DNA from 2 places in the Halomonas garicola genome. Region 1 is predicted to be linked to the other one. Evidence: predicted binding sites of a transcription regulator. Region 1 holds the regulator's gene; the other holds the start of a gene.
What was found. Region 1 encodes FNR, which switches genes on or off when oxygen is low (the NO sensors DNR and NnrR bind a similar motif). Its sites were predicted from a motif close to TTGATNTANATCAA; they were not measured.
Positions count from the first base shown of each region.

Region 2: hemN (oxygen-independent coproporphyrinogen III oxidase) is a predicted target of FNR. The motif match lies at 4,811-4,824, and genes of this name have one in related genera.

Region 1 is NZ_AP043931.1:2,416,281-2,424,697, reverse strand. It holds gene ACZ46Y_RS11690 (hypothetical protein) at 26-208, opposite strand; gene ACZ46Y_RS11685 (DUF294 nucleotidyltransferase-like domain-containing protein) at 207-2,021, shown strand; gene ttcA (tRNA 2-thiocytidine(32) synthetase TtcA) at 2,146-3,054, shown strand; gene fnr (fumarate/nitrate reduction transcriptional regulator Fnr) at 3,064-3,816, opposite strand; gene hemN (oxygen-independent coproporphyrinogen III oxidase) at 3,898-5,292, opposite strand; gene ACZ46Y_RS11665 (sulfite exporter TauE/SafE family protein) at 5,377-6,090, opposite strand; gene ccoS (cbb3-type cytochrome oxidase assembly protein CcoS) at 6,071-6,322, opposite strand; gene ACZ46Y_RS11655 (heavy metal translocating P-type ATPase) at 6,319-8,417, opposite strand, start outside.
Region 2 is NZ_AP043931.1:2,307,742-2,316,158, reverse strand. It holds gene ACZ46Y_RS11135 (nitrous oxide reductase family maturation protein NosD) at 1-352, opposite strand, end outside; gene nosZ (TAT-dependent nitrous-oxide reductase) at 358-2,232, opposite strand; gene nosR (transcriptional regulator NosR) at 2,236-4,374, opposite strand; gene ACZ46Y_RS11120 (c-type cytochrome) at 4,409-4,603, opposite strand; gene hemN (oxygen-independent coproporphyrinogen III oxidase) at 5,031-6,416, shown strand; gene ubiT (ubiquinone anaerobic biosynthesis accessory factor UbiT) at 6,436-6,924, shown strand; gene ACZ46Y_RS11105 (U32 family peptidase) at 6,894-7,829, opposite strand; gene ubiU (ubiquinone anaerobic biosynthesis protein UbiU) at 7,838-8,417, opposite strand, start outside.

The DNA of each region.
Region 1 (8,417 bases):
AGAAATCCAGACTTTGGTCTCTACACTAAGGTATCAATCGCCCGGCACTCTCCATGGTGTAGGCCGTGGTGTGGATCGTGGTGTGGGTCGTGGTGGAGGTGATGCTGATATAAGCGGCGCTGATGAATATGACGATGGTATAGGTGCCGGCGCGCGCCATAGCGACGATACTGCCGGTATCTGCCTTTCTTGTTGCCGGGGGTGTCATGGTTGATGTCGAGCTGTCCCAGCCGCCTTTTTCCCTGCTCGACGCGGCGGGGCGCGAGCATGCCCGGCGCGGCATGGACATCGCCTGTTTCGAGCGCGGCGACATCCTGCTGGATACCGGGCAGGCCGGCGAGTTTCTTTACCTGATCCACCGGGGCGAGGTTGCCGAGGTGGACCCGACGCTGCCCGACGCCACCGCGCGCATCGGCCTTTATACCGCCGGCGACGTGTTCGGCGCCATCAGCATCATCAACGGCCAGAGCCGCTACCGCTTTATCGCCGAGCAGGAGTGCGTGTGCTACCTGGTGCCCAAGGTGCTTTTTCAGCAGCTGTGCCGCGCCTGCCCCGAGTTTGATGCCTATTTTCGTCAGTCGCTGGCGCGCAAGGCGCGCCGGCTGACGGAAAAGCGCGCCCAGGGCGGGGTGACCATGGCCGGCTTCATGCTGGCCAAGGTGCGCGACTGCATGCGTACGCCCCGCCGGCTGGCGGCCGGCACCGATATCGCCGAAGCGGTGGCGCAGCTCAACCGTCATCACGTCGACAGCCTGCTGGTCGAGGGGGAAGACGGCTACGGCATGCTGACCAAGACCGACCTGCTCAACGCCATGGTGCTGGACGGCGCCTCGCGGCAGAGCCCGGTGGGCGAACTTGCCCGCTACGCGCTGATCACGGTAACGCCTGAGCAATACCTGTTCGAGGCGCTGGTGCTGATGACCCGCCGTCAGGTGTCCCGGGTGGTGGTGCTGGAAGGAGAGGCGCCGGTCGGCGTGGTCGAGCTGACCGACGTGCTGAGCTATTTTTCCAGCCGCAGCTACGTAGTGAGCCTGCAGGTAGAGCAGGCCGCCGACCTGGAGGCGCTGGCCGCGGCCAGCCGGCGCACGCCGGAGCTGGTCAGCGCGCTGATGGCGCAAGGGGTCAAGCTGCGCTTTGCCATGGAGCTGCTGGCAGCGCTCAACGGCCGGATCATCCACAAGGCCTGGACGTTCTGCGTCGAGGCGCGCTATCAAAGCGCGAGCTGCCTGATGGTAATGGGCAGCGAAGGCCGCGGCGAGCAGATCTTGAAGACCGACCAGGACAACGGGCTGATCCTTGAAGACGACCTGGACTGGCCAGGCGCCGACGACACCATGCAGCGCTTCAGCGACGCCCTGGCGACGCTTGGCTACCCGCCGTGCCCGGGGCATATCATGGTCTCCAACCCCGAGTGGCGGGGCAGCGTCAGCGAGTGGCAGGCGCGCATTGCGCGCTGGGTCGCCGCCCGGGACGGCGACAGCCTGATGAAGCTTGCCATCATGCTCGATGCCCACGCCGTGGCTGGCAACGCCACGCTGCTCGAGCGCGTGCGCGAGACGCTGTTTGCGCATTGCGCCGACGACGAGCTGCTGCTCTCCTACTTTGCCCGGGCGGCGCTGCGCTTCTCGACGCCGTTGACCCTGTTTGGCTCGCTGAAAAAGCCCCAGCACGGCATCGACATCAAGAAGGGCGGCATTTTTCCCATCGTTCACGGCGTGCGCACCATGGCGCTTGAGCGGCGCATCAAGGCGACCTCGACCTTTGCCCGGCTGGACGCGCTGGTGGCAGACGGCCGGCTGAAGCGCCGCTTTGCCGACGACGTTGGCGAGGCGCTGTCGCTGTTCAGCGAGCTCAGGCTCAAGGGCCAGCTGGCGGAGGACGAAACCAGCGGACAGGGCCGCGACCGGGTGGTGGTGCAGGCGCTGTCGTCCCTTGAGCGCGACCTCTTGCGCGAGGCGTTGCACATCGTCAAGGATCTTAAGCAGCGGCTGTCGCACCGCTACCACCTGGAATATGCCTAAGCGGCCGTCAATGTTGGTGGGGCGGCGCCGGGTGTTGCTACAATAGCGGCCATGTATTTCGCGTCGTGGCGCCGTCCGACGTCACTCGCCGCCCCCTTTTACCACCAACACGCGCAGATTCCCCATGTCGCATCCCGATCCCGTGCAAGCCCATGATTCCGTCGTTTCCGCCGCCTTAGAAGACGACGCACCGTCGGCAGACGACGTGCGCCGCAAGCGCGACTTCAACAAGCTGCAAAAACGCCTGCGCCGCCAGACCGGCAACGCCATTATCGACTACCGCATGATCGAGGAAGGCGACAGGGTGATGGTGTGCCTGTCCGGCGGCAAGGACAGCTATACCATGCTTGAGATGCTGCGCAGCCTGCAGCGCAGCGCGCCGGTGCGCTTTTCGCTGGTGGCGGTCAATCTCGACCAGAAGCAGCCGGGCTTTCCCGAGCACGTGCTGCCCGACTACCTGGACGGGCTCGGCGTGGACTACCACATCCTCGAGCGCGACACCTACTCGGTGGTCAAGGAGAAAACCCCCGCGGGCAAGTCGACCTGCGCGCTGTGCTCGCGGCTGCGCCGGGGCTCGCTTTACGGCTTTGCCGAAGAGATCGGCGCCACCAAGATAGCGCTTGGCCACCACCGCGAAGACATTCTGGAGACGCTGTTTCTCAATATGTTCTTTGGCGGCAGCCTGAAGGCGATGCCGCCCAAGCTGCTCTCCGACGATGCCAAAAACATCGTCATCCGCCCGCTTGCCTACTGCAAGGAAGCCGATATCGCCGAGTTTTCCCGGCAGATGGCATACCCCATCATCCCCTGCAACCTGTGCGGCTCCCAGCCCAACATGCAGCGCCAGAACGTCAAGGCGATGCTCAATGACTGGGATAAAAACCATCCGGGCCGGCTGGAAAGCATGTTCAAGGCGGTGACCAACGTCGCCCCGTCCCAGCTTGCCGACCGCGAGCTGTTTGACTTCGAACGGCTGGAAGCCAGCCAGGCCGAAGCGCTGGCCGGGCGCATCCAGGCCGTCAACGTCGGCTGACGGCGGCCCTCAGGAGCTGGCGGCTTCCTGGGCCTCTTCTTCGGCCAGCGCCAGCAGGCGCTGCATTCCCAGAATGTTCACCTCGCGGCCGGAGACGGCCACCAGCTCCTGGGTTTGGAAGCGGCTCAGAATGCGGCTGACGGTTTCCACCGCGAGGCCCAGGTAGTTGCCGATGTCCGCCCGGGCCATGGAGAGTCGAAAGCTGTAGGGCGAGTAGCCCCGGCGGCGGAAACGATCGGACAGCGTGATCAGAAAGCTGGCCATGCGCTGGTCGGCGGTCTTGCGCGACAAAAGGCGCATCATGCGGCGATCGTCGCGCAGCTCCTTGCTCATGCTGCGATATAGCTGAAGGCGCAGCTCCGGCAGCTCTTCCGAGAGCAGATCGAGGCGGTCGAAGGGGATCTCGCAGACGGTAGTGGTCTCCAGGGCGATGGCGCTGCCCGGGTAGCTTGACTCGTCGATGCCGTCGAGCCCGACCAGTTCGCTTGGCAGGTAGAAGTTGGTGAGCTGGTCGTTGCCGCCGCCTTCGATGGCAACCTGCTTGAGGCTGCCCGAGCGAACGGCAAAGACGCTGGTGAAGGTATCGCCCTGGCGAAACAGCGGCTCGCCCTTTTTCAGCGGCGCGCGCCGCCGAATGATGGCGTCGAACTGACTCATGTCGTCAAGCTCGAGGGCAAGCGGCAGGCACAGCGAGCTTAAGCTGCAGGTCTGGCAGCGGGTTTCGTGGAGCAGGGGGCGCCGACGGCTGAGTGGTTCCGGCATGCAGTCCTCCGTGAAGTAGGTCACGGCGCTATTATGGAAGCAAGCGCGGGTAACCCACAAGCCGCCGGTGACGCTTTGCCGCTAGCGGTGCGCGTCGAACGCTCGGGCCAGCCGGTGGAGCACCAGCCGTCCGTCGGGCGTAGCGCTCAGGATATCGCCGTTTCGCTCGACTAGCCCGTCGTGGTGGGCGTCGTCCAGCCGAGCCAGCGCCGCGGCAAAATAGCGCGGCGCGTCAATCCCGAAACGCCGGCCCAGGGCGGCAAGGTCCAGTTGGGCGTCGCACATCAGCCGCTCGATGGCGGCGCGGCGAATGTCGTCATCGCGCTCAAGGCGCAGGCCGCGCGCGGTAGCCAGGCGGCCGTCGTCCAGGGCGCTGGCGTAATCGCCGAGCCGGGCGGGGTTCTGCGCGTAGGCGTCGTCGATACGCGAGGCGGCCGATACGCCAAGCCCCAGCAGGTCGCAGTGGCCGTGAGTGGTATAGCCCTGGAGGTTGCGCCCCAGGGTCTGCTGCCGTGCGGCCACGGCGAGGCTGTCGTTTGGCCGGGCAAAGTGATCCATGCCGATGTGCACATAGCCTGCTCGGCCGAGCTGCTCGGCGGCCAGCTGCAGCATGGCCAGGCGGTCCGCCGCGGCGGGCAGTTGGGCGCTGTCGATGCGCTGCTGGCGCGGCCCCCGCCGGGGGCGATAAGCATAGTCCTTGTGAACATAGTCCTGGAGGGTGATGCGCGCCGGGTTCAGCTCGATGACGTCGGCCAGGGTGGCGGCGAAGCTGTCTCGGGTCTGACGGGGCAGGCCGTAGCCGATGTCCAGGTTCAGCGAGCGAAAGCCCAGCCGGTGGGCTTCTTCCATCAGCGTTTCGGTCATGATCCGCGGCTGCTCGCGGCGGATGGCCTGCTGCACCTCGGGGTTGAAGTCCAGCACCTCCAGGCTCAGCCGGTTGAAACCCAGCACCTGCAGGTGGCGCAGGGTGAAGACGTCGGCTTCGCGGGGATCGATTTCAATGGCGTAGTCGCGCTCCGAGGATGACGACAGACCGAAGCGGGCGTCAAGGCGGTCAAAGAGGTCGCTCATCTGGGAAAGGGAGAGAAACGTCGGCGTGCCGCCGCCCCAGTAAAGCTGCTCCACCGGGCGCGTGCGGTCCAGATGGCGGGCGGTAAGCACCATTTCCCGATCCAGCCGCGACAGATAGGGCTCGGCCCGGGAGGTGTCGCGGGTGATGATGCGCGGGCAGGTGCAGTAGCCGCAGCTTTGGCGGCAAAAGGGTACGTGCACGTAAAGCGAAAGCCCGCGGCCGCCGGCGTTGCTGCGCTCAAGCGCCCGGCAGAGGTCGTCGCCGCCGAAGGCGTCGTGAAACGCCCCGGCGTTGGGGTACTGGTGATAGCGCGGGCCGCCGGCGCCGTGGTGGCGGCGCAGGGCGTCCTGGCGGGCAGCAGTCAGCGCTGCGGCATCGAAAAACAAAGGGGCAGCGCTGGCCATGGCAGACAACTCCGGTGGGAAGAACGCAAGGATGATGCTGCCATCCTAGCGCCGGGCCCGAGGGCAGGAGTTGAGCTATATCAATTAAGCGCCGGACATTTCCGCCACGGTGGCCATCTGGTACGTCGACCACAGCTGCCACAGGGCAAAGCCGATAATCAGCAGAGCGGCGACGGTGCGGGTGGCCGGGTGGCGAATCAAGGCGCTTAACTGGCGGGCGGCAAAGCCGGTCGCCAACAGCGCCGGCAGCGTGCCCAGGCCAAAGGCGCCCATGAGCAACGCCCCGCGCCCCGGGTCGGCCATGGCCAGGCTCCAGGCGAGCATGGAATAGACCAGCCCGCAGGGTAGCCAGCCCCAGACCGCGCCCAGGGCAAACGCCTGGGGCAGCTTGACCACCGGCATCAGCCGCCGACCGAAAGGTTCGATGTAGCGCCAGAAGCGCCGGCCTACGGCCTCGACCTTTAAAAGCCCTTTCCACCAGTTGGCGATGTACAGCGCCATCAAAATCAGCATCACCGCGGCGAATACCTGCAGCGCCAGGCGCGCCGCCGGGGTAACGGAGAACACCGTGCCAAGCGTTGCCACCAGCGCGCCGGCGATCATGTAGCTGGAAATACGGCCCAGGTTGTAGCTCAGCAAAAGCCCGGAAAGCCTGGCCGGGTGGCGCATGCTGGGCGGAACGGCAAAGGTCAGCGCGCTCATGATGCCGCCGCACATGCCGATGCAGTGGGCCCCGCCCATCAAGCCGAAGACAAAGGCCGCCAGCACCGGCGGCAGATCAAGGCCCGTGGGATTCATTGCGGTCGTCCTCCTTGCGCTGCTTTTGCCGCTCGCGTGCGGCCTCGGCGTTGTGCCGGCGGCGCTCGCGCTCTTCCGGCGTCAGGTCGTTTTCGTCCTCGTCAAAGAGAATGCGATACGCCGGTCCTTCCAGGTCGTCAAACTGGTTGTTTTTCACCGCCCAGAAAAATGCCCAGACGGCGATGCTCAAAAACAGCAGCGAGATGGGAATCAGCAGATAAAGAATTTTCATGCGGCCACCGGTGACGGAGAAGAGACGTGGGGCGCCGGCCGGGTTTTCCAGCGCGTCAGGCGCAGGGCGTTGCCCACCACAACAAGCGAGCTTGCCGACATGCCGATGGCGGCAAGCCAGGGCGGTACCACGCCGATGGCGGCGAGCGGCAGCGCCGCGGCGTTGTAGCACACCGACCAGACCATATTCTGACGCATGATACGCCTGGTGGCTCGGGAGATTTCAACCGCCTCGGCAATGCGTACAAGCCGGGGGCTGAGCAGTACTGCATCGGCCCGGGTGCGGGCAAGGTCGGTGGCGCTGTTCATGGCAATGGCAACGTCGGCGCCGGCAAGCACCGGTACGTCATTGATGCCGTCGCCCACCATGGCCACGGTTTCGCCCTCGGCCTGCAGCGCCTGGATGCGCTCGAGTTTGTTTTCCGGGCTTTGCCCGGCGTGCCAGGTGGCAATGCCAAGCGCCGCGGCAAGCTCGCCCACCGCGGCGGGGGTGTCGCCGGAGAGCAGCTCGACCTCAAGCCCCCGGGCTTTCAGCGCGGCAACGGTCTCGGCGGCGTCTTCCCGCACGGCGTCGTGGAGCCGGAACCAGGCCCGGGGGGCGCCGTCTTCGCTGAGCAGCAGCCACTGGCCGTTGTCCGGCGTGCCAGGCGGGGTCTGGCCGGCGGTGGCAAAGGCGGGTTTGCCCAGCCGCCAGCGTTGGCCGTCAATCCGGCCTTCGAGCCCCTGGCCGGTGACGCTAGCGATATCGTGGGCGCTGAGCGTGGCCTCGCGGTAGGGCGCAAACGCCCGGGCGATGGGATGCTCCGAGCGGGCTTCAAGCGCGGCGGCGAGCGCCCGGGCGCGCTCGGCGGAGAGGTTTTCGGCGAGCGGCCGGGTGTCCATCAGCTGCATTTCGCCCCGGGTGAGCGTGCCGGTTTTATCGAAAATGACCCGGTGCGCGCCGGAGAGCGTTTCCAGGGCATCGGCCCGGGTGACCAGCACGCCGCGCCGGCGCAGCTGGCCGTGGCCGGCGGTGAGCGCGGTGGGCGTGGCCAGCGCCAGGGCGCAGGGGCAGGTTACCACCAGAACCGAGAGCATCACCCAGAGGACCCGCGAGGGGTCGATAAACCACCAGACCACCGCCACCGCCGCGGCGACCATCAACAGGCGCAGGACGAACACGTGGGCCATGCGCGCGGCCATTTGCGCAAGCCGGGGGCGGCTGGCGAAGGCGCGGTCGGTGAGATCGAGGATGCCCGCCACCCGGGCGTTGGCGCCGGCTCGGGTGACGCGGATCACCAGCGGGTTTTCCATGTTCTGGCTGCCGCCGACGATACTTTGCCCGACGCCGCGAGTCACCGGCAGGTATTCGCCGGTGAGCATGGACTCGTCCAGGCTTGAGTCCCCCTGTTCGATGACGCCGTCGGCGGGGACGTCGTGGCCGGGCTTGATCAGCACTCGGTCGCCTTCGGCCAGGCGGTTGGCGGGTACGACGCGTTCGCTGTCGTCATCCTCGAGCCGGGTGGCCGAGGTCGGCAGCACGCCGCTCAGGGCGTTGCCGCTCTGACCGTTGCGCCGTCGGGCGCGAGCCTCGATGTAGCGACTGAACAGCAGGAAAAAGGCAAACATGGCCACGGAGTCGAAGTACAGCTCGCCTTCGCCGGTGATCACCGCCCAAGCGCTCGCCAGGTAGGCGCCGCCGATGGCGATGGACACCGGTACGTCCATGCCCAGCACCCGGGTCTTGAGATCGCGCCAGGCGTTCTTGAAAAACGGCTGGGCGGAAAACAGCACCACCGGCGTTGCCAGCGCAAACGACAGCCAGTGAAACAGCGCGTAGAAGTCGGCCGAGATACCGTCTTCTCCGGCGATGTAAATGGGGATGGAGAACATCATCACCTGCATCATGCCCACGGCGGCGACGATCAGCCGGCGAATGGTCATGCGCTCTTCGTGCTGCAGGCGCTTTTGCGCCTGATCCGGCTCGTAGGGCTGGGCGGTATAGCCGATGGCGGCCATTTCCGCGAGCAGCCGGGAGAGCTTGACGCGCTGGGTGTCCCAGGCGATCCGCAGGCGGTGGTGGGTCAGGTTGACCGCGCTTGAGGTCACGCCCTCCA
Region 2 (8,417 bases), 110 kb from region 1:
TGAGGTCGGCGCCCCAGTTTTCCACGTCAACGCCGTCGATGACGGTGTCGGCGGCGTCGATGACCACGGCGTGGCCGGCTCCGCCGCCGTCGATCACCGCGCCGTCTTCGCCGCGTAGCTCAAGCGTGCGGTCAATCACCAAGGGCCCTGTATAGCGGCCCTTGGCCAATAGAATACGGTCGCCGCCGGCGGCGTTTGCCACCAGCGGCTGCAAAGGTTGCCCGGGCGCTGCCGTCCAGTCGGCGGCACGCGGGGCGCCGCCCGGCCAGAAACTTGTCCAAAGCCCTAGCCAGGCGGCAATCAGCCCGATACCGACGCCGCGGATATTCACCACGAAAGTGCGTCGTATCATCGGCGTTAGGCCTTTTCAACCAGCATGCGGCCGGTCATTTCCATGTGCATGGCGTGGCAGAACCAGTTGCAGTAGTACCAGTGTACGCCGGGCTGGTCGGCGATAAAGGTGACGCTCGACGTCTGCTGGGGGGAAATTTCCATCTGCACCCCGTGGTTGACCACGCAGAAGCCGTGGGTCAGGTCTTCGACCTGGTCAAGGTTGGTGACGACCACCGTGACTTCGTCACCCTGCTTGACCTTGAACTCGGTGGTGCCGAACTGCGGCGCGACCGAGGTCATGTAGACGCGTACCTTGTTGCCGTCGCGCACGACCTTGTTGTCGCCTTCCAGGTTGATGCCGTCATCCTCGGCCATTTTCCGGGTGGTGGCAAAGAACGGATCGTCGCGGGACCAGGTACGGCTGGGGGTGAGCTGATCGGCGCGCAGCAGGATACAGTCGTGGGGCTCGGCGTAGGTCGGGCCGTCGTGGACGAGCTTCATTTCCTCGCCGGAAATATCGATCAGCTGGTCGTTTTCCGGGTGCAGCGGGCCGACCGGCAGGAAGCGGTCCTTGGAGAACTTGGACAGCACCACCAGCCACTTGCCGTCGGCGTCCTTGGTTTCGGTGAGGCTGGCGTGGTTGTGGCCGGGCTGGTAGTGAACGTCGAGCTTCTGGCGCAGGTAGTTGACTTCGTCGCCCTGGTAGGCGCTGATAGCGTCTTCGATGTTCCACTTGGCGATCTGGCTGTCGATGAACAGCGTGGTGTAGGCGTTGCCGCGGCCGTCAAAGGTGGTGTGCAGCGGTCCAAGACCCAGCTCCGGCTCGCCGACCACGGTGTCCCGGGGCTCGATGGCGTCGTCAAAAAGCTCAGGGAGCTTGTCGATGGCGATGATCGAACAGGTGGGCGAGAGCTTGCCGTTGGCAATGAAGTACTTGCCGTCCGGCGAGGTGTTGAGGCCGTGGGGGTTCTTGGGCACCGGGATGTAGCGGGTGAATTTGGTGCCGTGGCGGCCGTTGAGCACCGGCACGTCGGAGTCGCCGAGGGTTTCGTAGTCGCCCGCTTCCACGGCGGCTTCGATGGCCTCGACGTCGAATACCACTACCCAGTCGCGCTCGGCGCGCATGGTGTCGGCAAGGGTCATGCCCATTTCCGAGTTGTAGCAGGTCGAGGCGACAAAGCGGCCGGTGTAGTCGGCGTCGGTGTTGTCGAGGTTGCCGTCGACGATCACCTGCCAGGCGACTTCCATGGACTCGGCGTCGAGGCCGTTGAACATGGTGGCGTAATTGTCGGGGTTTTCCAGGTCGCGGCCGTCGTTGAGCTGCGGAATCGGCAGTTCGGCGTTGGCGAAGACGTACTTGGTGTGCGGCACTTTCTGCAGGCGCAGGCCGTGAATCGCCTGGACGTTGGGAATGGTGGTGATCTTGTCCGTCTTCATGATGTCCAGACGGATCCGGGCCACGCGGGTGTTGGCCTTGTCGTTGATAAACAGATACTTGCCGTCATAGCTGCCGTCGGTCATGGAGATGTGCGGGTGGTGGGCGTCGCCGTTGAGAAAGCGGGCGGACGCGCCCAGCACTTCCCGGGACTCGTTGGTGATGCCCCAGCCGGTGGCGCTGTCGACGTTGAACACCGGGATGCGCATCAGCTCGCGCATGGAGGGTACGCCGAGCACGCGCACCTCGGCGGACTGACCGCCGCTCCAGAAGCCGTAGTATTCGTCAAGCTCGCCGGGGGCAACCTCGATGCCGCTTTCCGCGGCCTTGGCCTGGCGGCTGGTCATCAGCGCGCCGGTGCCGAAGCCGCTGGCAAGGCCCGCGCCGGCGACGCCGGTGACCGCGCTGTTGCGCAGAAAGTGGCGGCGGCCCAGATTTTTCACGTCGTTTCTCTTCTCGCTCATGTCTTACTCCTGTTGCAGGGCGGGAATACGCTCTAATTTGCTTTTCCCGGCCTTGCCGGGGTCATGGGTGGCAACGACAGGTCGATCCTCGGCCATGCGCGTTGCCTTTTCCCGACGCTTGCGCCGCTTCACCATGGGCGGGCAGCGATGCTCGTCGTGATAGAGGATCTGGCAGTCGAGACAGTAGTGGCACTCGTTGGCGTTGATGTGCCCGTCCGGATGGATGGCGCCGACTTCGCACTCGTGGGCGCAGATCTGGCAGGGCGTGCCGCAGCTGCCGCGGTGGCGCTTGAGCCAGTCAAACAGGCGCAGCCGGGCAGGAATGGCCAGCCCCGCGCCCAGCGGGCAGACGTAGCGGCAGTAGAACTTGTGGTTGAAGGCGGAGACCACCACCAGCCCGATGGCGTAGGCGACAAAGGCCCAGTCGCGCTGGAAGCGCAGGGTGATGGCAGTTTTGAACGGCTCGACCTCGGCGTAGCGCTCGGCGGTGCCCAGCGAATGCAGCGACACCGCAAACAGCGCCAGCAGGATAAGATACTTGATCGCCCAGAGGCGCTCGTGCAGGCCGAAGGGCACTTCGATCTGCTTGACGCCGAGCTTGCGCGCGGCCTGGTTGACCAGGTCCTGAAGCGCGCCGAAGGGGCACAGCCAGCCGCAGAACACGCCCCGGCCCCAGAGCAGCAGAGTGACCGCCACGAACGACCAGAGGATGAACATCATCGGGTCGATCAAGAAAGCGCCCCAGCTGAAGTCGGTGATCAGGGCATGGCTAAAGGTCAGGATGTTGACCACCGACAGCTGGGCCAGCGCGTACCAGCCGATGAAGAACAGCGTGTAGAACTTGAAGCCCAGGCGCAGCGGGTTGAGCATGCGCGGATGGCGCGCGAGCACGTCCTGGAACAGCATGATGCCGGTGAGCACGATTAGTCCGGCGCCCAGCACGCCGATCTGGAACGCCTTGTCGCGCCAGACCTGTACCCAGATGGCCTCTTCCACCGGCGGCTCGGGGCGCTCGATGTAGGCCTCGGGGATCGAATAGTCGGCGTTGAAGCGGGCAAACTCGGTGTCCAGCGGGCCGGAGGCGCGGCGCACGAGAAGCGAGAGCTGCCAGGGAGCGCCGGGGTCGAAGGCGGCACCTTCGCGGACGATGAAGATGTCGCGCTCGCTGAAGGCCGGGGAACCGTCGATGGCAAGCTCCCCCAGGCGGATGTGATCGCTGTCGTGAAAGCTGATCGAGCTTCCGTGCTGGGCAAGCTCGACGCGGTCGAAAATGCCGCCGCGCACGTAGCCCGAGCCCTTGAACGAGTAGTCGCCGCGTCCCATCAGCGCCACGGCGTGCTCGCCGGGCTCAAGCTCGTCCATCAGCGAGGCGTAGCCGCTGTCGCCGAGCAGATTGCGCCCGGCGGTGGGGGCGTTCAGGTAGGTATAAAAAAGCTCGATGAAGGTATTATCCGCGGGCTCCGGCGTATGCATGTAGTCTTCCGCCGGAGTGCCGACGAAGGCCTCGTCGACCTCGCCGTGGGTCAGGTGCAGGCGGCGAACGGTGCCGTCGCCCACCAGGGTCTGCCAGTCGGCCGGGTCATACACGCCGTCAAGCACCTCGGCCGGCGGCATGGCCGAAGGATCGGCAATCAGCCCCCGGTCGGCGGCCACCAGGCGCGCGGAGCGCATGATGGTGTCGCCGGCGACGATCACCGTGACCGTGGCGCCGGAGACGGCGTCAAGCTCGCTGCCGACCTTGAGATGATCGCTAACGTGGGCGCCGATGTGCTTGTCGGCAAAGTTTTCCAGCTTCGACTCGGGGATGCCCACCAGCATGATCGGCTCTTCGTGGCCAAGCACGTCGGTCTGGACGATTTGCCCCTCCGTGTCGATGCCCACCAGCAGATTGATGGGCTTGCCCGAATAGGCGGGAATAGGGGCTACGTCGATAGATTCAAAGGCGTAGCCGAGCAGGGTGTCGTCCTGCATCACGCGGCTGACCGGCCACTGGGAGTCAGCCGGCTCCAGCCGGTTGGCCGAGGGAAACCCCGCCTTGAGTGAAGAGAGTTCGACGGCCTGGCTCGCCGTAGCGATGAGCAGCAGGCCGGCGGCGATAAGCCAGACGCAGGCGGCGCGTAGCCGGCAGACGGGGCGGGGCATGGGGTCCTCCTCGGACTGGGGGCCGGAGACGGCGTTACAGCGTCGGTTCGAGCATGTAGTCCACGGCGGCTTTGACGTCGTCGTCGCTCAGGCTGACCTGGCCGCCTTTGGGCGGCATGGCCTGGAAGCCGTTGATGGCGTGGTCGTACAGGGTGTCGATGCCTTTTTCCTGGCGCGGCGCCCAGGCGTCGGCGTCGCCGCGCTTCGGCGCACCCGCGGCCCCGGTCATGTGGCAGGCTATAGGTGGCTTCGCCGTCGGCCTGGGCGGCGGTGGCGGTGAGGGCAAAGGCCAGGGGAAGCAGCGTTACGGCAAGCAGTTTCATAATGAGTGTTCCTTATGCATCTTTTTGGGGAAAGAGAAACGTTATTGAGGTAGCCGGGTCGGAGGCTGCCCGAGTGCGTGGTCCTAGACTAGAGCGCCTGAATCCGGCGGACGTTGACGTGGATCACTTTTTGCGCCGGCTACTCTCATAAAATACGGCCATTACTCCCAAGGAGGTAGCCCCCGGGCCGCGTGGCATTCGGTCGCATAACGCCTCTGCTCGGACGGGTAGCCCCGGCCCGGCAGAGGCGCTATGTTGGGCGGCATTGACCGCCGCCGTTGCCCGGCGGCGGTACAGATCCGAGAGCGCAAAGACGAAAAGGGCCTTGATGCTATGCAAGACGAGCTGTTGTTTGATCGCGGACTGGTGGAAAAGTACGACCGCCCGGGGCCGCGCTATACGTCCTACCCCACCGCGCCGCAGTTTCACACGGCCTTTGCCGAAGACGACTACCGCGCCGCCGCGGCGCGCAGCAACGCCGCGGACCGTCCCAAGCCGCTGTCGGCCTACGTGCACATCCCCTTCTGCGAAAGCCTTTGCTACTACTGCGCGTGCAACAAGATCATCACCCACAACCGCGAACGGGCGGCGGAGTATCTCGACTGGCTCAAGGATGAAATCCGCCTGCAGGGCGAGCTTTTTGACGAGTCCCGGCGCATGACCCAGCTGCACCTGGGCGGCGGCACGCCGACGTATCTGAGCAACGATCAGCTGGCCGAGCTGATGGCCGCCCTCGATGACGCCTTCCACTTTGCCGCGCCGGAGGAGCGCGAGTTTTCCCTGGAGGTCGATCCGCGCACCGTCACCGCCGAGCAGATTCACGAGCTGCACGCTCTGGGCTTCAACCGCCTGAGCTTCGGCGTGCAGGACTTCGACCCCGACGTTCAGCGCGCGGTCAACCGCGTGCAGAGCGAGGAGCAGGTGGTGGGGCTGATGCAGGCGGCGCGCGATGCCGGGTACGACTCGATCAGCGTGGATCTGATCTACGGCCTGCCGCTGCAGACGGTGGCTAGCTTCGACGCCACCCTGGACAAGATCGTGGCGCTTAAGCCCGATCGCATCGCTACCTACAGCTACGCCCACCTGCCGTCGCTGTTCAAGGCCCAGCGGCTGATCCGCGATGAGGACATGCCGCCGCCGGAGCGCAAGCTCGAGCTTCTCGAGCTGATCATCCAGCGGCTGATCGCGGCGGGCTATGTCTACATCGGCATGGACCACTTTGCCCTGCCCGAAGACGAGCTGGCGCTTGCCCGGGACAACGGCACCCTGCAGCGCAACTTCCAGGGCTATTCCACCCACGCCGACTGCGACCTGATCGGCCTGGGGGTCACCGCCATCGGCAAGGTGGACGACACCTACAGCCAGAACGTCAAGGAAACCGCCCAGTACCAGCACCGCCTGGAAAACGGCCGGCTGCCGGTGATGCGCGGCTACCGGCTGAGCGACGACGACCGCCTGCGCCGGGACGTGATCAGCACCCTGATGTGCCACGGCGAGCTCGACTTTGCCGCCGTGAGCGCCGCCCACGGGATCGATTTCACGCGCTATTTTGCCGACGCCCTGGCATCCCTTGACGAAATGCAGGCCGACGGCCTGGTCGAAGTCGGCGAGCGGCGCCTTGACGTGCTGCCCGCGGGGCAGCTGATGATGCGCAACCTGGCTATGGCCTTCGATGCCTACCTGAACCCTGCCGAGGCGCGCTATTCGCGCACGGTGTAAGGCGACCTAAAGGATTGTTATGTCTGCTCTGCCGTTTTCTCACCTGCCATTCACCGGTGCCGTGCCCGCGCCGTCGCGGCTGATTGCCCTGCTGGACCCCCGGGTGCCCCTGGCGCTCAAGCGCCGGGTGGTCGAGCCGCTGCTCAACCGCACCTTTGCCGAGCCGCTGGCTGAGGGCGAATTCGACGCCCTGGAAGGGCGGCGGGTGACCCTCGAGGTGGCAGACCTGGGCGTGCGCCTGACGCTTGCGCTTGATAACGCGCGCTTTGCCCTGAGCCGGGAAGACGGGGAAGCCACCATCCGCGGCGGCTGGCGGGAGTTTTTATGCCTGGCCACGCGCCGGGAAGACCCGGACGCGATGTTCTTTCAGCGAAGGCTTTTGATCGAAGGCGACACCGAGCTTGGGCTCACGGTAAAAAACCTCCTCGACGGCCGCGAGGAGGGGCTTTCCGAAGGGCGTTTGGGTGCGGTATTGCGTCAGCTGGATGCGTTGGCCGCCCGAGTGTGATCCATGCCCGGGCGGCCGTGCCAGTAGCCGTCGCAGACGTCGGCGTCCACCAGCGCCAGCGGGTCCGGGGCGGCAAGCTCGCCGCGCCTGGCGGCGTCAAATCCGGCTACCACATCAGCCATGCCTTCGGCTCGGGGGCTTAAGCGCGCCACACTCGCGCCCGAGGCGGCGATGGAGGCGGCGTCATAGCGCAAATCCTGGCAGGCGCCGGAGAGCGTCTGGACGCCGTTCAGGGTAAACACTTCTTTCGATTCCTGGGAGCGCAGCGTCATGCCTTCCGGGTGCTTCTGGCAGACGAACTGGCAGCGATCCTTGGGAGTTTGGTAGCGCCGGGCGGTAAAGCAGCGCGACGACCAGGCAAGCGGCAGGTGGCCGTAGGCAAACACTTCGCAGGCGGTATTAACGCCCTGTTCGCGGCAGTCGGCCAAAAGCCGGGTGACGTCCTCCCCGGACATCTCTACCGGGGCGTTGAAGCGCGTCATCCCCGCGCGGGCAAGCACGCCGATGGCCGCGGCGTTATACAGGTTGAGCGCGGCTCCCGCCACAAACTCAAGGCCTGCGCTTGTACACCGCTGCACCGCGCTCTGGTCGTTGGCTTCCACGCTGAATTCGCCGTTGTCGCACAGCTTGCGCAAATCGCGCAGGTCGGCCTCGGATTCGATCAGCGTCTGGCTTGAAAGCACCACCTCCTTGCCGCTTTGGGCAAGCTCGCGGCCTATCCCCAGCCAGTCGTCGAGCTTCATGTCCCGGCGGCGCGAGCACACCGATTCCCCGAGATAGACGATATCCACCGGCCAGTCGGCGGCGTCGCGGTAAAACTGCGCGTAGCGTTCGCGCGTCCAGTAGAACAGCACCGGCCCCAGCGCTAGCCGCAGCGCGTCCGCCTTGGATGATGTATCCGCCATGTTTCCTCCTATTTCCAGCGGCGCTCGTAGGCGCCAAGGGTGGTGGTGGTGCCTTCGGAAACCTCGCCGAGCCCCGCAGTCCACGCAGGGTCTGGGTGAAAGCGCCCGGGGGCGGCCTCCAGCCGGTCGATGGCGGAGCGCCAGATGCCGGCGACTTTGGACACGTAGGCGGGGCTTCTTTGGCGGCCTTCGATCTTCACCGCGCTGATATTCAGTTCGGCAAGCTCGGGCAAAAGCTCCAGGGTATTCAGGCTGGTGGGCTCTTCGATGGCGTGATAGGTCTCGCCTTCGACCTCGAAGCGGCCCTTGCACAGGGTGGGGTAGCCGGCGTTTTCGCCCGCGCCGTAGCGGTCGATGAGCACGCCGTTTAGCCGCGACTCGAGCCCTGAGTCGGTTTCTTCCCAGCGCACGTGGGCCGCCGGCGAGCACACGCCCCGGGTATTGGGCGACTCGCCGGTAAGATACGACGACAGATAGCAGCGCCCCTCGGCCATGATGCACAGGCTGCCAAAGGCAAAGACCTCGAGCTCTACCGGCGACTGCCCGGCCAGGTCGCGCACCTGGGTCATCGACAGCACCCGGGGCAGC